4 regions of the Pantoea sp. F_5 genome follow, and region 4 is predicted to be linked to each of the others. Evidence: riboswitches for the same ligand, from Rfam matches in the RefSeq annotation. Region 4 holds a riboswitch; each other region holds the start of a gene.
What was found. A riboswitch is a leader RNA that binds a small molecule or an ion and turns the genes downstream of it on or off. The one in region 4 is predicted to bind thiamine pyrophosphate.

Region 1: linked by a shared signal. The riboswitch ahead of tenA (thiaminase II) and the one ahead of thiB (thiamine ABC transporter substrate binding subunit) in region 4 are both predicted to bind thiamine pyrophosphate.
Region 2: linked by a shared signal. The riboswitch ahead of thiC (phosphomethylpyrimidine synthase ThiC) and the one ahead of thiB (thiamine ABC transporter substrate binding subunit) in region 4 are both predicted to bind thiamine pyrophosphate.
Region 3: linked by a shared signal. The riboswitch ahead of F3I44_RS18515 (FAD-dependent oxidoreductase) and the one ahead of thiB (thiamine ABC transporter substrate binding subunit) in region 4 are both predicted to bind thiamine pyrophosphate.

Annotation. Positions count from the first base shown of each region.
Region 1 covers NZ_VWUO01000010.1:143,548-149,566, reverse strand. Annotated here, with positions in the region: gene F3I44_RS14980 (ABC transporter permease) at 1-584, opposite strand, end outside; gene F3I44_RS14975 (ABC transporter ATP-binding protein) at 581-1,321, opposite strand; gene tenA (thiaminase II) at 1,318-2,019, opposite strand; TPP riboswitch at 2,089-2,191, opposite strand; gene F3I44_RS14965 (6-phospho-beta-glucosidase) at 2,297-3,727, opposite strand; gene ascF (PTS cellobiose/arbutin/salicin transporter subunit IIBC) at 3,764-5,230, opposite strand; gene F3I44_RS14955 (LacI family DNA-binding transcriptional regulator) at 5,488-6,019, shown strand, end outside.
Region 2 covers NZ_VWUO01000031.1:4,405-10,423, forward strand. Annotated here, with positions in the region: gene hupA (nucleoid-associated protein HU-alpha) at 1-181, opposite strand, end outside; gene F3I44_RS23050 (YjaG family protein) at 370-960, opposite strand; gene nfi (deoxyribonuclease V) at 1,024-1,692, opposite strand; gene hemE (uroporphyrinogen decarboxylase) at 1,695-2,762, opposite strand; gene nudC (NAD(+) diphosphatase) at 2,803-3,573, opposite strand; gene rsd (sigma D regulator) at 3,663-4,169, shown strand; TPP riboswitch at 4,323-4,423, shown strand; gene thiC (phosphomethylpyrimidine synthase ThiC) at 4,511-6,019, shown strand, end outside.
Region 3 covers NZ_VWUO01000016.1:44,518-50,536, forward strand. Annotated here, with positions in the region: gene F3I44_RS18505 (thiazole synthase) at 1-267, opposite strand, end outside; gene thiS (sulfur carrier protein ThiS) at 270-467, opposite strand; gene F3I44_RS18515 (FAD-dependent oxidoreductase) at 451-1,395, opposite strand; TPP riboswitch at 1,527-1,646, opposite strand; gene F3I44_RS18520 (helix-turn-helix transcriptional regulator) at 1,793-2,107, opposite strand; gene F3I44_RS18525 (alkene reductase) at 2,124-3,242, opposite strand; gene F3I44_RS24340 (GNAT family N-acetyltransferase) at 3,647-4,048, shown strand; partial or broken gene F3I44_RS18535 (efflux RND transporter periplasmic adaptor subunit) at 4,088-4,423, shown strand; gene F3I44_RS18540 (methionine synthase) at 4,448-5,479, opposite strand; gene F3I44_RS18545 (DUF1852 domain-containing protein) at 5,507-6,019, opposite strand, start outside.
Region 4 covers NZ_VWUO01000005.1:143,623-149,641, forward strand. Annotated here, with positions in the region: gene sgrR (HTH-type transcriptional regulator SgrR) at 1-1,550, shown strand, start outside; TPP riboswitch at 1,586-1,688, shown strand; gene thiB (thiamine ABC transporter substrate binding subunit) at 1,735-2,721, shown strand; gene thiP (thiamine/thiamine pyrophosphate ABC transporter permease ThiP) at 2,697-4,304, shown strand; gene thiQ (thiamine ABC transporter ATP-binding protein ThiQ) at 4,291-4,992, shown strand; gene F3I44_RS08955 (DedA family protein) at 4,996-5,760, opposite strand; gene polB (DNA polymerase II) at 5,930-6,019, shown strand, end outside.

The DNA.
Region 1 (6,019 bases), on a different contig from region 4:
CATTCACCAATGATGGCACCAATCGGCGCGACGGCCGCTGCCATCCGTAAGCCCGAACCCAGGGCAGGCAGTGCGGCTAACAGCCGGACATGACGCAGTTGTGCTATGCGTGAAGCGCCCATCGTGCGAGCCAGATCGAGATAGCCGGGTGTTGCGCGACGCAGGCCATCAAAAAAAGCGGAGGTTACAGGAAAGAAGATCACCAGTACCGCCATCGCGACTTTGGCGCTCATGCCGAAGCCAAACCAGAGGACCAGCAGCGGTGCCAGGGCAAATACCGGTATCGCCTGGCTGGTGATCACCAGCGGCATCATCCAGCGCTGTAACCGCGGCGAAAAGGTCATGCCCAGTGCCAGCATCGCGCCCAGCAGCACGCCGAGCGCCATACCGCTGAGGATTTCAGTCAGGGTAATCAGGCTGTGATGGCTGAGATAGTCAGCGTTGTCCCACAGTGCGCTAGCAACCGCAGCGGGCGAGGGCAGCAGAAAGGCCGGAACGGAAGTGAGTGTGGCGAGCCACCACAGCGCAATCAATCCGGCAGAGAGCATGATTCCACGGCGAAGCGCGGCGAAACGTAATCTCATCCGCCCAGCCTGCTTAGCTGCTTCAGCAAAGTGGCCTGACTCTGGATCACGCTGATGTCGTCTGCTGCCCGTGGTGGCAGGCCCCGGAGTGGCGGGCAGGTATCAATGCCTGCTGCACCCATTACCAGCAGGTGATGACTGAGGCGACAGGCTTCCGCGGCATCATGAGTGATCAGCAGCACGGTATGACCGACCAGCACCTCTGCCGCCAGGGTCTGGATCTGTGTCCGGGTCAGTGCATCCAGCGCGGAGAAAGGCTCATCCATCAGCACAATCGGCTGACGGGTGTAGAGGGTACGCGCCAGCGCTACTCGCTGACGCATCCCGCCCGAAAGCGTCGCGGGTCGCGCACGGGCACAGTGGCTCAGTCCCACCCGTGCCAGCAGATGCTGCGCCAGGTCGCGATCGGCTTTCTTACCTTTCAGACGGCTGGCGAGGCAGACGTTCTGTTCCACCGTCAGCCACGGATAGAGCAAATCCTGTTGCCCCATCCAGGCGATGCGTCCGGCCAGCGGCAGACCATCGCTGCCGTTAATCTGTCCCGAAGTGGGCGGCGTCAGACCGGCAATCACCCGCATCAGGCTGCTTTTACCTACGCCGCTGGCACCCAGCAAAGCGGTAAATGCACCGCCGGCGATATCCAGATTAAGCTCGCTGAACAAGGGCCGCTGATCCAGCGTCAGGCAGAGCTGGCGAACGGAAATACCCGGCGGCACGGCATCATTCAACGGCTTCATGAGCTGACCCGCAGACAGTCAGCGTGATTAAGACCCATCTGCCAGAATGCGGCTTCCAGCCGGGTTGCGGTAGTAAAAATCTCCGACAGTGCGTTGATACGCTGTTCACCGGCGCGCTGCTGGGCCAGGGTTTCAAACAGCAACAGTGAGGAACCTACGCCCGCCAGGTAGGATTCATCGCCGTAATTCTCAATCCATGCGGCGTAAGGATTCCCCTCTAAGCGGGTCGCCGGATCGTCCAGTAGCCTCAGGCCGATTTCTGCATAACCGGCGACGCACGGCATCAGCGCCGTCATCAGCTCCAGCACATCTCCGGTGTGACCCACGTCCAGCACGTAACGGGTATAGTTGATTGTTTCCGTTGCCTCAGGTTCGCCTGCAACCGCCTCTTCGCTGATGCCCCATTGCTGGCAGTAAGCGAGATGCAGCGGCAGTTCGCTGACAATGGCGTTCAGCGATGCCGTCGCGCTGCGTAACGCAGCCGGTTCAGAGAGTTTACTGATCAACAGGCCCCACGCACGGGCGAAGTGCAGCAGGAAAAGATAATCCTGGGTGAGATAGTGGCGGAAAGCGGCGGGTGGCAGCGTACCCTGACCGAGCTGCTGCACAAAATTGTGTCTGACATAATCGTGCCATTGCGTGCCCGCCTGCTGGCGCAGACATCCATAAAAGCCAGTTTTGAAAAGCGGATGTAACATAGGATCTCCAGTAGCAGGGAGATCCGGGCATACGGTCTGGAACAGGGGATAGAGCAGGAGATGAGGCAGAAAAATCTGCCGACCCGTCCCTTCGCTGGCATGACCCAGATCAGGTTCAAAGGGTTCGGCTTGCGCCATCTCAGCCCATTGCAGGACACCCCTCGGAGGCATTCGTTATACGACAATTATTGCCGGAGCACAATGTATGCGTGAGCGTTCAGCTCCGGCACGGCTGATGCGGGACATGTCATTCAGATATGACTTTTATATGACAATGTCACGCAAGATCAGCCCCGTTACTGGCAATCACTTTCTTATACCACCAGAAAGATTTCTTCCGCGTGCGCGCCAGCGTGCCGTTGCCCAGATCGTCGCGGTCAACGTAGACGAAACCGTAGCGCTTGCTCATTTCACCGGTTGAGGCGGCAACCAGATCGATGCAGCCCCAGCTGGTGTAACCCATCACAGGCACGCCATCTTCAATGGCATCGCCCATGGCACGGATATGCTCCCGCAGATAGCTGATGCGATAGTCGTCATTGATCTCGCCATTCGCATCGATTTCATCGCGCGCGCCCAGTCCATTTTCTACCAGGAAAAGCGGCTTCTGATAACGGTCGTACATCATATTCATGGTGATGCGTAAGCCCAGCGGATCGATGCCCCAGCCCCACTCACTGCGTGGCACATGGGGATTGGTCAGGGATTTCACCACATTAGCAGCACTACTGTTCTGCTCGTTCATTTCCGCCGAGGCGCAGCGAGAGGCGTAATAACTGAACGAGACAAAGTCGACGCTATTTTTCAGGATTTCGGCATCGCCGTCAGCGATCTCAAGCGTGACGCCTTTTTCCCGGAACACGCGCGCAGCGTAAGCCGGATAAGCACCGCGTGCCTGCACATCAATGAAAAACAGGTTTTCACGATCCTTCTCCAGCGCTGCCCAGACATCCTCCGGTTTACTGGACCATGGATAGAAGTTGCCCCCTGCAAGCATACAGCCGACCTGATTCGCCGGGTTCACTTCATGCGCGATTCGCGTAACCAGCGCGCTGGCAACCAGCTCATGATGCGCCGCCTGATACTTCACCTGCTCCCTGTTTTCACCCGGCTCGAAGACCAGCCCCGCCCCGGAAAACGGGCTGTGCAGCAGGATGTTAATCTCGTTGAAGGTCAGCCAGTATTTCACCAGGCCATCAAACGCCTCGAAACAGCTGCGGGCATAGCGCGCAAAGAAGTCGACCATTTTGCGATTGCGCCATGAGCCATACTCGGTCACCAGATGCATCGGCACATCGAAATGACAGAGCGTAACCAGCGGTTCGATATTATATTTCCGGCACTCCTCAAAGACCGCGCGGTAAAAAGCGATGCCTTCCGGGTTGGGCGTCAGTTCGTCGCCGTTGGGATAGAGGCGGCTCCAGGCAATGGACGTGCGGAACACGCTGAACCCCATTTCCGCCATTAGTGCGATATCCTCCGGATAGCAGTGATAGAAATCGATGGCATCATGGCTGGGATAAAATTCATCATCACGCAGGGTAAAGCGCTTTTCCAGACCCAGTTTAACCGCCATACGGTGTGGGCCATGCGGGATCATATCGACGGTGGTTAAGCCCTTTCCGCCCTCACGAAAACCGCCTTCACTCTGGTTGGCGGCTAACGCGCCGCCCCATAAAAACCCTTGCGGGAACCTTGACTCAGACATGCAATCCTCTTTTCCGGGTCAGCGTGACCCTTTCCTTTAGTGGCTATTAATCGCGTTGGTGTGTTCAGTAACTGGCGCAGATTGCGCGGCGGTCGCGGATTCGGATTTGGTTTCAGTTTCCGCTTCAGGAATATCGTCAAACCCTAACAGCAGCGTCAGCACAAATGACAGCACGACAGACAACACCATGACGGCACCGACCCAGACGATACTCATGCGATTGCTGGGGTCAAAAAACTGGACGCTGGTAAACAGGCCGGGAGAGGCCATTGAGTGGCTGGCCAGCCCGCCAATGCCCGCGACTGCGCCGCAGATAAAACCGCTGATCAGACAGGCGATCAGCGGACGTTTCAGACGAACCGCCACACCATACAGCGCCGGTTCAGAAATACCGGCGATAATGGCTGAAGCCGCCGCTGCCAGCGCCGTCTGGCGCAGTTCACGGTTTTTTGTGCGAAACGCCACCGCCAGCGACGACCCGCCCAGCGACAGGTTGGCACCAATCTCTGACGGCATGACCATGCCCTCTTTGCCGGTTTCGGCAATGGTCTGGATGATGGTAGGCGTGAACACACGATGCATCCCGGTCATCACCAGCAGCGGCCAGATGGCACCCATAATCGCGACGGAAAGCCAGCCAAGATAGCCATGCACGGTGTAAACCAGCGCCGAAATTCCGCTGCCGATCCAGATGCCGATCGGGCCAATCAGCACAATCGCAATAGGGGCAGCAATCAGCACAATCAGCATCGGTTTCAGGAAGTTTTTCGTAACGGCGGGTGTAATACGGTCTACGCCGCGCTCAATGTGGGAGAGAATCCAGGTCATCACCAGTGCCGGGATCACCGTGTAGGTATATTTCACCGCGGTGACCGGAATGAAGGCGAACTCGACCGGCTGACCCTGCGCCGCTTTTGCCATCAGATCAACAAAATTGGGGTGAACCAGGACACCCGCAATGGCGATTGCCAGCGACATATTGGTTTTGAATTTCAGCGCCGCAGAGGCGGCCACCATAATCGGCAGGAAGAAGAATGCGCCGTCGCCAATCACGTTGAGGATCACCAGCGTTGACGAGCCTTTCTCAAACACGCCAGCCATATCCAGGATCATCGCCAGCAACTTCACCATGGAACCGCCAATAATCGCCGGGATCAGCGGCGACATGGTACCCACCAGCGCATCCAGAATGCCCGCGCCGATGCCTCGCAGGGTAATTTTGCGCTTCACCGGTTCAGTGGTTACCCCACCGGGCGATCCCAGTGCCAGTACCGCCTGATAAGCCTGAGAAACATTATTACCAATGATCACCTGGCACTGCGTGTCGTTGTGTACCACGCCCATGACACCTTTAATCGCTTTGAGGCGAGGATAGTCGACCTGAGTTTCATCTTTCACCACAAACCGCAGACGCGTCATGCAGTGAGTGACAGCTTCAATATTGGTGAGGCCGCCTAGCGCATTGACAATGGCGCGTGACACCTCGGCATAGTTCATGGGCATGATCGTTCTTCTCTGTAGGGTAAATCGGTTAGCATTTTTATGTTTTTAGCGGCTGCTATCAGTTAAATAGGAAACCGGTTTCACAAAATCATGAAGTGCTTTCTGTGAGCCGACAAGGGGATAAATCAGTCAGATTTATTTTTTGTGAACTTCATCACTCAGACGGATCAAGTATCTGCGCCAGCGGACAGGGTAAATATTTCCAACATTGAGAGGCTTAGGTAGACTGCAGAGCGATGCAGCGAGGGAAATTCACCATGGCAACAATTCTGGAAGTGGCAGAAAGAGCAGGCGTCTCAAAAGCGACAGTGTCACGTGTGCTCTCTGGCAACGGCTATGTCGGGCAGGAGAAGCGTGAAAGGGTGTTAAAGGCGATTGCCGAGACCGGCTACCGTCCCAATCTGCTGGCCCGCAATCTGGCAACTAAAACGTCTCAGACTATCGGACTGGTGATCACCAATACGCTCTATAGCGGCAGCTACTTCACTGAGTTGATGGCGCACTCCGCACGCATGATGGAGCAGCAGGGCCGCCAGCTGATTCTGGCAGATGGTAAACACACCGCTGAGCAGGAAGAAGCGGCGATTCAGTTTTTGCTCGACCTGCGGTGTGACGGCATCATTATCTACCCGCGCTTTCTGAGTATCGACGCGCTGGATGCGATTATCTCCCGCCATAAACAGCCGATAATGGTCATCAACCGGCGGCTACGCGTCAACCAGAGCTACTGCATTTACAGCGATCAGCACGCCAGCAGCGCCACAGCGGTAACCCATCTGCTGAATCAGG
Region 2 (6,019 bases), on a different contig from region 4:
GACCGGTACGCTCAGCGCGGTGGTTCACTTTAAAAGTACCAAAACCAACCAGTTGTACAGCATCACCATCTTTCAGAGACTCAGTGATCGCAGCCAGAGTAGATTCCAGCGCTGCCTTTGCCTGGGTTTTAGACAGGTCAGCTTTTTCTGCGATCACATCAATCAGTTGAGTCTTGTTCATAAGTTATCCTTAAAGTGTATTTATCGCTTGCTAAGCAACGAGTGCGAGGGAAAAGCCATATTCTGGCACTCTTCTGCCTGCACGCACCGATAGCCACAATTTTCAGCCCCCCAAATGTAGACCAGACAGGGGGCCAATGTGAAGCCTTCAGGCGCGCTAATTCGGGCCTGAAGTCACGTTTTATCGCCTTACTGCTGGAAATTTATACCAATGTTACTAATTCCCGCTTCACGCAGGTCAGATCGCAGACCTTTAATCAATTCAAGGTCGCGCTCTTCACACTCCGCCAGCAGACGGAAAATCTCCCACTGGAGGTCCCACTCATCGATGATAGCCGGGTTTTCACGCAGCTCTTCATCGGTCATTTCGCGTCCAGCCTGGGTCATCTCCAGCATAGCGACGGTAGTAATTGAGGTCTCGCTGACTTCAATAGCATGCTCAAGCGTTTCGCCGCTCAGCTGCGCATGGACAACTTCGCTTAATGCCACACAGGCATCAATAGCCGGATAAACGCCATAAACCTCAAATGCATCACCATCAGGAATAGCGGCTTCGAGCTTTTCCAGCTGACTGTCGAAGTTAATCTTCGCATCTTTGACCGTCAGGTTTTCCCAGATCAGATCAAGAATCCGGCGATAGAGTGCCGGATCGGCAAATTCAGTCTGCTCGCAGAATGCGCGATAGTTGGGATACATACGTTCGCACAGGCAGGCCATAAAAGTCAGGTGCTGCCAGCTTTCCAGCTTCGCCAGACGCAGATGAACGGGGTTCTGTAACATAAAGGTGGCTCTTATTCGTTTCTCTGGCCGCAGTGTAACTGCAAAACCGCAGCACAAACAGTGTTAAAGCGCGTTTTGCCAGCGCTGGAAAGCGGTTCGGTTAGAGGCAACCGCATCGGCCCAGCGGGTCGGTTCCGGCAACCGGTAACCGCGCGTACAGTTTTCGACCCACTGCAGCGCCGTATCCAGGCTGACACGATGACCAGTGGCGACAAACAGCGGATTACAACGCAGCTTGCTGCGCCATACCCAGCCTATCTGCTCACCTTTGTCGATCAGCGGCTGACGGCTGCCAGGCTGCGCATCCAGATCGTCAAAACGTCCGCAGAGACGACTTTTCGCAACACCGATAGTGGGCACATCGATCAGCAGGCCGAAATGCGATGCGACGCCCAGCCGTCTTGGATGCGAAATACCGTGTCCATCCACAAACAGCAGATCAGGCTTTTGCTCCAGCATCTGCCAGGCAGCCATCAGCGCCGGATATTCACGGAAGGAGAGAAAGCCCGGAATATAGGGCATGGTGGTCTCAACGCGCGCGATGCGATGCTCCACCAGTTTTAACGAGGGATATTCCAGTATCACCATCGCCGCCCGCGTGACGGTGCCGTCCTGCTCAAACCCAACGTCTGCCCCGCCAATAAAGCGGGGCGGCAGAACGTCAAAGTCATCTTCACGCACCACGTCAGCGGCGCGTTGTAACTGCTCAGCGCGAAGTGCGGCAATGTCCATCATTACTCCTGATGCCAGGGACGTGATAAACGATGCACAGCGTCAACAAAGACACCGGCATTTTCGGGCGGAACGTCCTGATGAATGCCATGCCCCAGATTAAAGACGTGACCAGTGCCTGAGCCAAAACGCTCCAGAATAGCGGCCACCTCCTGTTCGATACGTTCAGGTGCCGCATAGAGCATAGAGGGATCCATGTTGCCCTGCAGCGCAACTTTGTCGCCTACGCGACGGCGTGCATCATCAATATCGGTGGTCCAGTCGAGACCCAGCGCATCACATCCGGTGGCAGCCATCGCTTCCAGCCATTGTCCGCCGCCTTTGGTAAAGAGCGTTACCGGCACGCGGCGGCCATCGTTTTCACGCAGCAGTCCATCGACAATCTTGTGCATGTAGTGCAGGGAGAATTCGCGATAGTCACGACCGGTTAGCACGCCGCCCCAGGTATCAAAGACCATGACGGACTGCGCACCGGCGCGGATCTGAGCGTTAAGATAGAGAATGACGCTGTCGGCCAGCTTATCCAGCATCGCATGCAGCGTCGCCGGATCGGCATACATCATCTTCTTAATTTTGGTAAACGCCTTGCTGCTGCCGCCTTCCACCATGTAGGTGGCCAGCGTCCACGGACTGCCGGAGAAGCCAATCAGCGGCAGATCGCCATTCAGGTTCTTACGGATGGTGCGCACCGCATTCATCACATAGCCCAGCTCCATTTCTGGATCGGGCACCGGCAAACGCTCAACGTCAGCGCGGCAGGTCACAGGGTTAGAGAAACGGGGGCCTTCGCCGGTTTCAAAGTAGAGACCCAATCCCATCGCATCCGGAATGGTCAGGATGTCACTGAAGAGGATGGCGGCATCCAGCGGATAACGGCGCAGCGGCTGCAGGGTCACTTCACAGGCCAGCTCGGCGTTTTTACACAGCGACATGAAATCACCCGCCTGGGCGCGTGTCGCTTTGTACTCCGGCAAATAGCGCCCGGCTTGTCGCATCATCCATACCGGCGTGACATCAACTGGCTGACGTAACAGGGCACGCAAATAACGATCGTTCTTCAGTTCACTCATCTCAACACTCTCTCAATAACAGGCGTGTAGTGTAGCACTTTCACGCTTCGGCGCGGCACAGGGCGACGGTATCTTCAATCAGGCGGCGTGCCACGGTGCCTGGCGGTGGCAGTAAAGGCAGCGCATCAAAACGGAACCAGGCGGCATCCAGCAGTTCTTTGCCGTCGTGTTGCAGATCGCCGCTGTCATACTCCGCCATGAACGCTGTCATCAGCGATTGCGGGAAGGGCCACGGCTGGGAGGTCACATAACGGACATTTTTGACGCGGATATTACTCTCTTCCATCACTTCCCGGGCAACGGCCTGCTCCAGCGTCTCGCCGACCTCCACAAAACCGGCCAGCACGGTGTAGACCTTGTTGCGATGGCGGGCATGATTCGCCAGCAGGATTTCATCGCCGCGACGGATAGCCACAATGATGCAGGGCGCGATCTGCGGATAGTAACGCTCACGGCAATGGCTGCAGAGACAGGCAAATTCATGTTTGCTGTGGTGCATCTCATGTCCGCAGTAGCCGCACCAGCGATGAGAGCGGTAGAACTCCGCCAGCTGTACACCGCGACCCACCAGCTGAAACAGCTCCACATCCTGATCGATCAGCTGTCGCACGGAGAACATATCGGCGGAACGCGGCTCACAAATCAGCCAGACTTTTTCGCCCTGCCATTCACCAATGGTCCGGGCCTTACTGCCGGTTAAACCGAATTTTTCGGCGTTTCCGTGGGGTAAATCACCTTGTGGCAACCAAAGTTTCTGTTCATGGCTGACAATCCACCATCCAGCGTCTACGCTTGAGATTTCGCATTGCATTTATTTCGTCATCCTTAGCGTCAACTCGCACGCTGAAGCCCTGATGTTAAGTGTGTAGATAAACAACTATAACTCACATGGAGTTAGATATGCTTAACCAGTTAGACGTCCTGGCTGAACGCGTAGGTGGCAGTAATGAACTGGTCGATTCGTGGCTTGAAGCGCGTCGCCAGCTACTGGTGACCTATTATCACCTGGTCGGTCTTAAACCTAAAAAAGAGGCGCTGACGCGTCTTGATGAGCAGGCACTCGACAACTTCTGTCACGGCCTGGTCGACTATCTTTCTGCCGGCCACTTCAGTATCTATGAGCGCGTGATCAGTGAAATGAGTGGCGACAGCCCGATGATCGCCGCCGCGCAGCTTTACCCTCCGCTGGAGGCAAACACTGAGCGTCTGATGCAGCTGTATGACGGTCACCTGCAGCAGGCGATTGACGATGAGAACTGCATGACCTTCCAGCAGGCTCTCTCTGAAGTGGGCGAAGTGCTGGAATCACGCTTTACGCTGGAAGATAAGCTGATCCAGCTAGCCTGGGATAATCAGCTTGCTACGCCGCCAGTGGCGAATGACAGCCATATCGCCCGCCCGGCTTAATGGTTAACGACGGCAAAGGGCTTGAGATTATCCCGTAGCCCTTTTATGCTGAACAGGTTCTGAGGAACAAACGCTAAAGAAATTTTTCTTATTTATGCGTTGAAATATAGGGTTTTTACGCCAGCGTCTGTTATCAGACACGCGCGTGAAAACCGCTTCTTGTCGGAGTGCCCAGCTGGGCTGAGACCGTTAATTCGGGATCCGCGGAACCTGACCAGGTTAGAACCTGCGTAGGGAACAAGAGTAAAACTTCTCTGTATGCCAGCATGCCTGTGCTGTCTGTACGGTTACTCCTTCCGAACTCCGGACAAGCATCGTTCCCCCTTAACAGGAAGATTGCTATGTCTGACCCAAAAATGTCCCGTCGTGAACAGCGTGCCCAGGCGCAGGAATTTATTAATTCCCTGCAAAGCGGCAGTGCTTTTCCCCAGTCCCGTCGCATCTGGATTACCGGCAGCCGGGAAGATATTCGCGTGCCCATGCGTGAAATCACCCTAAGCCCGACCCATATCGGCGGCAGCAAAGAACAGCCTCTCTATGAGCAAAATGAAGCGGTGCCGGTCTATGATACGGCAGGTGCGTATGGCGATCCCGCGGCACAGATTGATGTGCATCGCGGTCTGGAAAAGCTGCGCGCACACTGGATTGCTGAACGCGACGACAGTGAGCTTCTCGAACAGAACAGCTCGGGCTATACCCAGCAGCGGCTGGCTGACGAGGGGCTGGATCACCTGCGCTTCGATCACCTGCCAACACCGCGCCGCGCCCGTGCAGGCCGCCGTGTCACGCAACTGCACTATGCCCGTCAGGGCATGATTACCCCGGAGATGGAGTTCATCGCCCTGCGGGAAAACATGGGCCGTGAGCGAATCCGCAGTGAGGTGCTGCTGCAACAGCATCCGGGGCACAGTTTTGACGCACATCTGCCAGCCGATATCACACCCGAGTTTGTCCGTCAGGAGGTCGCTGCCGGACGCGCCATTATCCCTGCCAATATTAATCACCCTGAATCGGAACCGATGATCATTGGCCGCAACTTCCTGGTTAAGGTCAACGCCAATATCGGTAACTCGGCAGTTACCTCTTCTATCGAGGAAGAAGTGGAAAAGCTGGTCTGGTCGACTCGCTGGGGTGCCGACACGGTGATGGATCTCTCAACCGGCCGTTATATTCATGAAACGCGCGAATGGATTTTGCGCAACAGCCCGGTGCCCATTGGTACCGTGCCGATCTATCAGGCGCTGGAAAAAGTGAATGGCGTGGCCGAGGCGCTGAACTGGGAAATATTCCGGGACACGCTACTGGAGCAGGCGGAACAGGGCGTCGATTACTTCACTATCCACGCGGGCGTTCTGCTGCGTTATGTTCCGATGACGGCGAAACGTCTCACCGGTATTGTGTCTCGGGGTGGATCGATCATGGCCAAATGGTGCCTGTCCCACCATCAGGAGAGCTTCCTGTATCAGCACTTCCGTGAGATTTGTGAAATCTGCGCCGCTTACGATGTCTCCCTGTCGCTGGGCGATGGCCTTCGTCCGGGTTCGATTCAGGATGCCAACGACGAGGCGCAGTTTGCCGAACTGCGAACCCTGGGTGAACTGACGCGTATTGCCTGGGAGTATGACGTTCAGGTGATGATTGAAGGTCCGGGCCACGTCCCGATGCATATGATCCGCCGTAATATGACCGAACAGCTCGACCTGTGCGATGAAGCCCCCTTCTACACGCTTGGCCCGCTGACCACTGACATCGCGCCCGGCTACGACCACTTCACCTCGGGTATCGGTGCCGCCATGATTGGCTGGTTTGGTTGCGCCATGCTTTGCTACGTCACGCCCAAAGAGCATCTG
Region 3 (6,019 bases), on a different contig from region 4:
CCACGGCGTGTCGAAAAGTTCACGCGCCATCTGCGCCGTCGTTACCGCCTCTTTCACCGTATGGCAGCCTGCGGTATTCGGCAGAATCCGTTTGTTGAGCTGCTGCAACAGCGTGCGAAACGCACCGCCTTCGCTGCCTTCACGACGAAGGCTGACGGTAATGATCTCCGCACCTGATGCGTCAATAGCCTGATGCAGAACGTCTGGTGACGGATATCCGGCGGTGCCGAGCAGAAAGCGTGATTGCGGGGCAAATTGATAGAACATGGTTAACCTCCCTGCATCGGTGACAGGATTTCCAGCTGGTTGCCCGCCTCAAGCTGCTGGCTGGCATAACGGCTGCGAGGCACAAACTCACCGTTCAGCGCCGTGGCGACGGTACGCGGGTCGATCTGCTGCTCCGCCATAAGTTCAGCCAGCGTCATTGCGCTGGTTTCAATCGTGCGTCCATTAAGTTGAACTCGCATGAGTCATCTCCTGAGTGAGTTGCAGCATGAGTTTTTCAGCCATAATCGGGGCCAGTAAAAAGCCGTGGCGGTAGAGCCCGTTTAACGAGAAACGGCCATTTTCATAGCGGACCTCCGGCAGATTCTGGCAGTAGGCGGGACGCAGACCGGTGCCACTCTCCACGATGCGCGCTTCCGCCAGTGCCGGATGCAGACTGTAAGCCGCGCTCAGCAGCTCCATCATCGCCCTGGCGCTGATCGGGCTGCTGTCGTGACTTTCGACCATGGTGGCTCCGAGCATGAAGTGGTCTCCGGCACGCGGCACCAGATAGCAGGGAAAGCGCGGATGCAGCAGACGGACCGGACGGGAGAGCTGAACGTCATGCGTGTGCAGGATCAGCATTTCGCCCCGCACGGCGCGCAGAGCGGGCTGCTTATCAAGAGCATGGATGCCGCGGCAGTCGATGATTTTGCCGCCAGGTTTACCGCTGTGAAAGGGTACGCCAGCCTCCTGCAGTGTGACGCGCAGTTGCTGCAGTGCGCGGCGCGGATCAAGATGCGCCTCTGCGGCAAAGAACAGGCCGCGGGCAAAGCGATTTTCCAGCGCCGGTTCGATGTCACCGGGCGCGACCCACCGATGCTGCTCCGTCATGCTGGCGAAGCGGGTCAGTTCGCGACTGTCTCGCGGCGGCGCTACCACCAGTGTGCCCTGCTGCTCCACGCCATCAACGCGTTTCGCCCACCAGCTCGACGCATGCTGGCCCCATTCGATCACCTGTGGCGGCGCGCTTTCTGCTTCGCACCAGGGCGCAAGCATGCCCCCCGCCCAGTGTGAGGCTGCACGACAGTCAGGCTGCGTAATGACTTCAACGGTTTCTCCCCGCTCCCTGAGCAGTGTGGCGACACACAGCCCGGCAACGCCGCTGCCGAGCACCGACCAGCGGCTCATGGTGTCCACCGGAGAGGAAGAGAGTGATTAAGAATGAGATGTTTCACTTTGGCCTCGTTATCGGTTAACGAAGACCCGTGATACAGAGGGAATAGGCAAAGGCGTCGCGAACGCGCGCCTGCGGCAAGTATCGGATGTGATACCCGTCTTCCTACGCCAGTATCAACTGGGTCAGGTTCTAAGGGTCGCTAAGCCGCGCGCTGCGCTATTAGCCTCTCAGTCTCTCTGGCGAGACTCCCCTGACGGCTTTAGTTGTAAGTTAAGCGGGCAGCTTCGTCAAGCCGCGTGCATGAAGACGAGTCAGAAATTCGGGGGATATGTGCAGACTCTTGCTCTGAGTGCAAACACTCTGCATTCGCAGATGAGGAAAGAGAAAAATGCTAATACTGCAAGTGCCCTAAAGCGCCTGCAGCGATTGTGTCACCACGTCGGTTATTTCACGAATACGCGGTTCAGCGCGGCGATAATAGGTCCACTTCCCGACTTTGCTGGCTTCGACCAGTCCCGCATTGTGCAGGGCTTTCAGACATAACGAGGTAGCGGGCTGTGATAAGCCCGCCTTGTCCTGGATCAGGGTGGCACAGACGCCATACTGAGCGAAGGGATAGAGCTGCGAATAGCCCGCAAACGCTTCGTCAGGATTTTTAAGCCACTTCAGCACTGCCACTCGGGTCGGGTTGGACAGTAACTTCAGGGCATTTTCGGGGGACATGCCGCCTCACATAAGATCAGGATTGAAAAACAGGATAGTCAGTATAGCCTTTCTCAGTGCCACCATACAGGGAGGCGTGATCAACGGGATTCAGCGGATAACCTGCTTTAATGCGTGCCGGCAAATCGGGATTCGCAATAAACGCGCGGCCAAAACCCACCAGGTCACCCCAGCCGTTATCCAGCATACGCTGTGCTTTTTCCGCGGTGTAGCGACCAGAATAGATGATCGGAGAACGAAATGTATCGCGCAGTGCAACGCGGAAACTTTCTGGCATATCCGGGCTATTATCCCAGTCTGCTTCAGCAATCGAGAGATAGCCAACTTCCAGCTCATTCAGCAGCTGCGCGGCACGGATGTAGGTCGCATGGGGATCGCTTTCAACCAGACCGAGATAGACGCGCTCTTCATCAGTACTCGAAAACAGCGGCGCAAACCGGACGCCCACACGATGGCTGCCAAACACCGCGCTGACCGCCTCAACAACTTCACGCAGGAAACGCAGACGATTCTCTGCTGAGCCGCCATATTCATCCGTGCGGAAGTTGGTATGCTCCGAAATAAACTGGTTAATCAGATAACCGTTGGCGGAGTGCAGTTCTACACCGTCAAAACCGGACTCTTTTGCATTTTCCGCCGCACGCCGATAAAGCGCCACGATCTCTTTTACTTCTGCGTTCGTCAGTGTCCGTGGTTCGCTGGGTGCAGTTAATATCCCCGCACCGGGTCCGGTTTCGATAAACACCCGGACGTTATCAGCGGCGATGGCTGAAGGCGCTATCGGTAGCTGCTTACCTGGCTGAAGTTCATTGTGAGAGACGCGGCCAACATGCCAGAGCTGGCAGAAAATTGTGGCACCTTCCTGATGTACCGCCTCTGTGACCTTCTTCCAGCCCGCGATCTGGGCGTCGCTGTGGATCCCCGGCGTCCATGCATAGCCCTGCCCGCGAGGCTCAATCTGGGTGCCTTCAGTGATCATCAGTCCCGCGCTGGCACGCTGACGGTAATACTCCACCATCAACTCGCCGGGAATGTTACCCGGCTGCTCACTGCGGCAACGCGTCAGCGGCGGCAATACCATGCGGTTACGAAGCGTGAGATCGCCCAGGTTCAGGGGGGTAAACAGTGACGGCATGACAAACATTCCTCTGATGTGTAAAAGGCATCATTATATTTACACATTTAAATTTGTAAATGTGTAATAGGTGCTTTTCGTTTTAAGTCGGGTTTATCGGAGTGCCTCATCTGACAAAACAGCCTCATCGTAGCAATCCCGCACACGCGGCTCTCAGGCTGGCTTTATTGCCACGAGAGAGCCGTCAAACGCAGGATTATCACGATTTACGCTAAGTATTTATCAGTGAACGTCTGCCACTGCTGGCGATAAACCTCCAGCTGTTTAAGTGCATCATCGATCGAGGGTTATGCTTTGTTGCCTGGATTCGGCGTGGAATGAATCACATCGGCAAACACGCTGAAAATGACGTTCATGTCACTGCCCGATTTTGTCACTTCGAACATTCTGGCCAGGTTATAAACATGTCGGCTAACTCTGGTACAAACACGATACAGCGACACGTACAGTCTTCATTTACGATTTTCATTTTTAAAAAATACCAGGGTCATGGACCCGGTAAACAGCCCCTGCACGCGTTAGAACAGGACTTATGCAATAAAAACTTTGAACAAATCAGGCTTCGTGTTGCCGGTGATAATGCTCGAGCACGTCATATCTATGAGCTCTGCGGTTTTGGGGTTACGGGGATTAATATGAGTAAATGTCTTACTGCACCGCTCTCTTCGCCCTCATCCCCTGATATCACCCCCTATTCAGCTACCACAACCTTTTGTAATGACTCCTTAACAATGACGCCACTTTACGTGTTCATGATGAGAAATTCAGCCACAAGTGACGATCGACTTAATTGGTCACAGGAATGAGAATGCGTAAATTTTCCCGTTACCGCTTTAAGGGAACTCATGCGCAGGCATAAATCCGCCATCCTTGCAGTTTACGTGTTGCTGCTGGCCCTGGTGGCCTGCAGTGAACCTTCCAATCAGAACGATCCCCGAACGCAGGCTCCCCTGATGCGGACAGCAACCGTGGTAAGCGCGATGGATCACGCTCACGCCTTTACCGGCGTTATGGTCGCCCGGATTCAAAGCGATCTCAGTTTCAGAGTACAAGGCAAAATTCCTGAACGTCTGGTGGATGTGGATACCGTTCAGAAGGTTAAACGCGGTCAGCCGCTGATGCGTCTGGATCCGACGCACCTGACAAGGACAGCTCAGTCCGGCTTTCAGGCATCTGAAGCCGGACTGAGCCTGCTCAGGAAAAGATTATTTTCCCAGAATTTCCCGGCGAACAATCCCGGCACCCGCACTCAACGCATGCAGTTTGCCATTGGCAACCTGACGTGGCAGGGGAATCATGCCGCAGTTGGTTGAAGGATAGAGATTTTCAGCATCCACGAACTGCAGCGCTTTGCGCAGCGTGTTTGCGACTGCTTCCGGTGTCTCAATCTCGTGAGTCGCCACATCGATAGCACCGACCATGACTTTTTTACCGCGAATCAGCTCGATCAAATCCATTGGAACGCGCGAGTTCTGGCACTCAAGTGAGACGATGTCGATAGCCGAACGCTGCAGTTTCGGGAAGACCTCTTCGTACTGACGCCACTCTGTACCCAGCGTTTTCTTCCAGTCGGTATTCGCTTTGATGCCGTAGCCGTAGCAGATGTGAACGGCAGTTTCACACTTCAGCCCTTCAATCGCTCGCTCTAACGCGGCGATACCCCAGTCATTCACTTCATCGAAGAAAACGTTAAATGCAGGTTCGTCGAACTGAATAATATCAACGCCCGCGGCTTCTAACTCTTTCGCTTCCTGATTCAGGATTTTTGCAAATTCCCAGGCCAGCTTTTCGCGACTTTTATAGTGATTGTCATAAAGGGTATCGATCATCGTCATTGGACCAGGCAACGCCCACTTAATAGGACGATCGGTCAGCTTGCGCAGGATTTTTGCATCTTCAACAAACACTGGCTTCTGACGTGAAACTTCACCCACTACGGTCGGTACGCTGGCGTCATAACGATTACGGATGCGTACCACTTCACGCTTCTCAAAATCCACGCCGCTGAGGTGTTCAATAAACGTCGTCACAAAGTGCTGACGGGTCTGCTCACCATCACTGACGATATCAATACCGGCGCGAACCTGATCGTCCAGACAGAGACGCAGTGCATCTCTTTTCCCGTCAACTAACTCGTCATCCTGCAGCTTCCAGGGTGACCACAGCACCTCTGGTTGCGCAATCCAGGATGGTTTAGGCAGGCTGCCCGCAGTGGATGTCGGTAATAAAGTTTTCATAGCAGGTGACCTTTTGTTTTTAATTAATCAAAGAACGGATTCAGCAGACCATTGTGCGAGCAGTGTCTGATTCGGCTTGATGAAATGCGTCTCAGTAAACTTACCCTGCTCTACGGCCAGACGGCTGCGCTCTTCGCGATCGTAAACGATGCGGGTTAATGAATAATCCTGATGCTGCAGCGTTGGCTGATAGCACTGTCCGGCTGCAGAATTTGCGTTATAAATTTCCGGGCGATAGATCTTCTGGAATGTTTCCATGGTGCTGATAGTGCTGATCAGCTCAAGATTGGTGTAATCGCTGAGCAGGTCACCGTGGAAGTAGAAGGCCAGCGGCGCAACACTGCCCTGCGGCATAAAGAAACGCACTTTCAGGCCCATTTTTCCAAAATAAAAATCAGTCAGCGAAGGCGCATCCTGCTGATATTCGATGCCGAGCACCGGATGCACATTACCGGTACGCACATAGGTGTTTTTGCTCGACACACTCAGGCAAATGACCGGAGACTTATTGAAGTTTTCTTTATAAGCCGCAGAGTTGAC
Region 4 (6,019 bases):
GTCATATGCGTAATCTGCTCAACCGGATGCAGGCTGCTGGCTGGCTGATCTGGCAGGCGGAAGCCGGGCGCGGCAGACGTTCGCAGCTCTCCTTCTGCTATACCGGCCTGGCGTTGCAGCAGCAGCGTGCTGAGGATCTGCTGGAACAGGATCGCATCGATCAACTGGTCCAGCTGGTGGGCGATAAAAACCAGGTGCGGCAGATGATTGGGGCGCACCTGGGACGCAGTTTCCGCCAGGGCAAGCATATCCTGCGGGTGCTCTACTATCGTCCGCTGCTTAACCTGCTACCCGGTTCAGCACTGCGGCGCTCGGAAACGCATATTGCCCGCCAGATTTTTAATGGCCTGACCCGGATAAATGAGGAAAACGGGGAAATCGAGCCTGATATTGCACACCACTGGCAGCAGACCTCTCCGCTTCACTGGCGTTTCTTTGTGCGTCCGGCGATTCGCTTCCATCACGGCAGAGAACTGGAGATGGAGGATGTGCTCGCCACGCTGGAGCGTCAGCGCTCCCATCCTCTCTTTTGCCATATAGAGCAGATTGACTCACCTGCCCCCTGGACGCTGGACATTCGTTTAAGCCAGCCTGACGAGGGTTTACCCTGGCTGCTGGGCAGCGTCAGTGCGATGATCCTGCCGCGCGAATGGCCGACGCTGCGGGATTTTGCCCGCCAGCCGGTTGGCACGGGTCCTTACCGGGTGATACGCAATCAGGAGAGCCAGCTGAAGATCGAAGCGTTTGATGACTACTTCGGGTTTCGCGCCCTGATTGACGATGTCTCTATCTGGGTACTGCCCGACATCAGCGATGAACTGGTCTATGCCGGTGTCCGTCTGCAGGGTGACAGCATTGATGAGATTCAGGAGGAGAGCCGCCTTGAAGAGGGCTGCTACTATCTGCTGTTCGATCAGCGTTCAGAGCAGGGTCGCAACGAGGCGGTACGGCGCTGGGTCAGTTACCTCTTTAACCCCATCGCTCTGCTCAATCATGCCGGTGTTGGTTATCAGCGTTACTGGTTTCCGGCGTATGGCCTGCTGCCGCGCTGGCATCACCGGCGCGACCTGACGCCAGTGGAAAAACCGCCCGGCTTAACCCACCTGACGCTGACCTGGTACAGCCAGCACGTGGAGCATGAAGGCATCGCTAATGCGCTGCGTCCGCTGCTGGCAGCGCATGGCGTCACGCTGGAGACCCGTGAGATTAGCTACGAAAGCTGGTATCAGGGCGACGCGGAAAGTGATATCTGGCTGGGCAGCGTAAACTTCACCCTGCCGCTGAATTATTCGCTGTTCGCGCAGCTTTATGAGATTCCGCTACTGCATCACTGTTTGCCGATCGACTGGCACGGCGATGCGGCCCGCTGGCGCGAGAAAACCCTGCCGCTGGCCGAATGGAGCAAACAGCTGGTTGAAGAAGCCGGTCTGCATCCGCTGTTTCACCACTGGCTGCTGCTGGAAGGCCAGCGCAGTATGCGCGGTGTGCGGATGAATACCCTGGGCTGGTTTGATTTTAAATCAGCCTGGTTTGCGCCACCGGCGCTGTGACGCTTTCGCCCTGGCGCTGAAATGACTAGAATGTGATGTTCTCAACGGGGTGCGGCCTGCCACAAGCAAGCCGCTGAGAGAGACCCGTCGAACCTGATTCGGTTAATACCGACGTAGGGATTTGAGAGGCCTCTGTGCTCAGATCCTTTGCGACTCATCCCCTATTCTCCTGAAGGAGCGCAAAGTGTTAAACAAAGTTCTGCCGGTGCTGCTGTTACTCTCCGCCCCCGTTCTGGCGGCTAAGCCGGTTCTCACGGTCTACACCTACGACTCCTTCTCCGCCGACTGGGGCCCTGGCCCGGCGGTTAAAAAAGCCTTTGAAGCCCAGTGCAACTGCGCGCTTAAATTCGTCACGCTGGAAGATGGCGTCTCGCTGCTGAACCGCGTCCGCATGGAAGGCAAAAACAGTAAAGCGGATGTGGTGCTGGGGCTGGATAACAATCTGGTGCAGGCCGCGCAGAAAACCGGCCTGTTTGCCGAAAGTCAGGTCGACACCTCGACATTAAAACTGCCCGATGACTGGCACAACACCACCTTCGTGCCGTTCGATTATGGCTACTTCGCCTTTGTCTATGATAAAACCCGGCTGAAAAATCCGCCAGAAAGCCTGAAAGCGCTGGTCGACAGTCCGGAGAAGTGGCGGGTGATCTACGAAGATCCCCGCACCAGCACGCCCGGCTTAGGTCTGCTGCTGTGGATGCAGAAGGTCTATGGCGATCAGGCTCCTCAGGCCTGGCAAAAGCTGGCGCAGAAAACCGTGACGGTGACGAAGGGCTGGAGTGAAGCCTATGGCCTGTTCCTCAAGGGCGAAGGCGATCTGGTGCTGAGCTACACCACCTCACCGGCTTATCACATCATCGAAGAGAAGAAAGAGAACTACGCTGCCGCGTCCTTTGCCGAAGGACACTATCTGCAGGTTGAAGTGGCCGCGCAGTTAGCCAGCAGCAAACAGCCAGCGCTGGCGCAGCAGTTCATGACGTTTATGGTTTCGCCTGCGTTCCAGCGCACCATCCCCACCGGCAACTGGATGTACCCGGTGATCGACACGCCACTGCCTGCCGGTTTCGCGGCGCTTACTGTGCCTTCTACCGCCCTGCAGTTCTCGCCGGAAGAGGTTGCCAGCCAGCGCTCGGGCTGGATTAGCCAGTGGCAACGCGCCGTCAGCCGCTGATGCCGCGCTGGCTGATTCCCGGTTCCCTCGCCACAGCGTTATTGACACTTGTGGCGTTTCTGGCCTTCGGCGCACTATGGCGCGCCGCGCCGGACACGGACTTACGTGGCGTGCTGCAGGATGACTACCTGCATCACGTTATCGCGTTCTCTTTCGCTCAGGCGCTGCTCTCCGCCCTGCTGTCGCTGCTGCCTGCAGTGCCGCTGGCGCGGGCGCTCTATCGACGTCGTTTCCCAGGCCGCCAGCTGCTGCTGCGCCTGTGTGCCATGACGCTGGTGCTGCCGGTACTGGTCGCGGTGTTTGGGCTGCTGACCGTCTACGGTAGCAATGGCTGGCTGGCGTATCTGTGCCAGCTGCTCGGCATCGGTTATTACTTCTCGCCCTATGGCCTGTCGGGCATCTTGCTGGCGCACGTCTTCTTTAACCTGCCGCTGGCGACCCGCCTGATGTTGCAGGCGCTGGAGAGCATCCCGGCGGAACAGCGTCAGCTGGCGGCACAGCTCGACCTGCGCGGCTGGCACCATTTTCGTCTGCTGGAGTGGCCGTGGCTGCGGCGTCAGCTGCTGCCGACCGGCGCGCTGATCTTTATGCTCTGTTTCGCCAGCTTTGCCACCGTGCTGTCGCTGGGCGGCGGTCCGCAGGCCACCACCATTGAGCTGGCGATATTCCAGGCGCTGAGTTATGACTACGATCCCGGACGTGCGGCGCTGCTGGCGCTGATCCAGCTCGGCTGCTGTCTGACGCTGGTGCTACTCAGCCAGCGCTTCAGCAAAGCGATTCCCGCGGGAACCAGCCAGCTGAACGGCTGGCGCGATCCGCAGGATTCCCGTGCGGCACAGCTGATGGATGCGCTGCTGATCGGGCTGGCGCTGATCCTGCTGCTGCCTCCGCTGGCGGCGGTCATCGTCGATGGTCTGCACGGTGGAGTGCGAGGCGCGCTGGCACAGCCTGCACTATGGCAGGCCACTTTGACTTCATTGCGCATCGCCATCGGTGCCGGTCTGATCTGTGTGGTGCTGACCATGATGCTGCTGTGGAGCAGTCGGGAACTGCGTCTGCGTCAGCGTCCGGCGGCGGCACAGTTGATCGACACCAGCGGCATGCTGATACTGGCGATGCCAGGCATTGTGCTCGCCACCGGCTTTTTCCTGTTGTTCAACGCCACCATCGGCCTGCCCGAGTCGGCCGACGGGCTGGTGATCTTTACCAATGCGCTAATCGCTATTCCCTATGCGCTGAAAGTGCTGGAAAATCCGATGCGGGATGTCGCAGAGCGCTATGGCAGACTCTGCGATTCTCTGGATATCCACGGCTGGAACCGTCTGCGGCTGATTGAGCTGCGGGCGCTGAAGCGTCCGCTGGCTCAGGCACTGGCCTTTGCCTGCGTGCTGTCGATTGGTGATTTTGGCGTGGTGGCGCTGTTTGGCAGCGCCGACTTCCGCACGCTGCCGTTCTACCTTTATCAGCAGATTGGTGCCTATCGCGGCGCAGATGGCGCGGTCACTGCCCTGCTGTTGCTGCTGCTCTGCTTATTGCTGTTCACGCTAATGGAAAAATTACCAGGCCGCCATGCTGACACTTGATAACCTCACTTACCTTTATCAGCATCTGCCGATGCGCTTCAGCCTCAGTGCCACACGCGGCGAGCGCATCGCGATCCTCGGACCCAGCGGAGCCGGTAAAAGCACGCTGCTGAGCCTGATCGCCGGTTTCCTTCCGGTGAAACAGGGTACTCTGATCATTGACGGCCAGGCGCACACTCACAGCGTCCCGGCCAGACGGCCGGTTTCCATGCTGTTTCAGGAGAACAACCTGTTTCCGCACCTCAGCGTGCAGCAGAATATGGCGCTGGGACTGCATCCGGGATTAAAACTCAGCGCTAAGCAGCGTCAGCAACTGATGGTGCTCGCCGAGCAGGTGGGATTAGGCGATCTGCTGACCCGTCTGCCGGGCGAACTGTCGGGCGGACAGCGACAGCGCGTGGCACTGGCACGTTGTCTGCTGCGTGATCGTCCGGTGCTGCTGCTGGATGAGCCTTTTTCTGCGCTGGATCCGGCGCTGCGTGGCGAGATGCTGCAACTGGTGCGTTCAGTGTGCGAAGCGCGCAGCATCACGCTGCTGATGGTGTCGCACAGTCTGGAAGATGCACAGCAGATTGCGCCACGCAGCGTGGTGATTGTGGATGGACGGGTGTACTGGGATGGGGAGACCCGACAGCTGCTATCGGGCGATACGCGGGAGGCCGAGGTGCTCGGCATCCCGCGTCGTTAAGCATCAGGCGATGAAAACCTGCCACAGCAGATGCCGGAAAACCGGCATCATCGGATGGAACTGAATGCCGACGAACGCCGCCACGGCGATCACCAGCCCCAGCGGTCCTGCCCAGCGCAAACGCTCAGGCGGCAGCCAGGCCGTGGCCCAGTCGCGGCTTTTGCCGCTGCGCCACCAGCGCCAGCCTAACCAGCCGCCAAGCCAGATCAGCAGCGCTGCGCCGAGTAACAGCCATTTAAAGCTGCCCCCCTGCGCCGCTTTTGGCACGTCAATTGCCACTCCTGCCAGAATACCGGGCAGCAGATAGAGCGGCGGCCAGAGAATGCAGCCAATAAGGTTCGGTGGCAGAAATTTACGCACCGGCAGCTCCAGCATACCGGCCGCCAGCGGGATCAGCGGACGCGTCGGGCCGACAAATCGCCCGACAAGAATCGTAAACATGCTGTGCTGATGCAGGGCGTGCTCGGTTTTATCCAGCAGGCCTTTATATTTTTGCAGATACTTCCAGCGATGCAGCGGCCCCTGGAATTTCCAGCCAATGCCGTAGGAGACCCAGTCACCGATCAGGCAGCCGGCAAAGCCCGCAGCCCAGGCAGGATAAAGGCCAAGTTCGCCACTGCCGATCAGCGCGCCCAGACTGGCCATCATTACCGTACCTGGCAGCAACAGCCCGACCAGCGCCAGCGACTCCAGAAATGTCACCAGCGCAACGGCAAACAGCGCCCACTCCAGAGACTGCGTAATCAGTTGTTGAATCCAGGCTTCCATAGTCGTCCTTAGTAAAAGCAGAATGCTGGATTGTCCAGAGCCAGCCACACAGCGTCAAGGCAAGAATTGTAGGACAATGTTGACAAAACTCAGTAACGGGAACTGTATAAATATCCATGGTATACTTACGCGGTTTTCTCACCCCTGAATTGCTGAGTCCGGAGAACATCTGAATATGCCCCGCGCAGGTTTTCTGCTCACCCGCCACTGGCGCGACAGCCCGCATGGCACCGAAATTATCCTCTGGCTTGCCACCGAT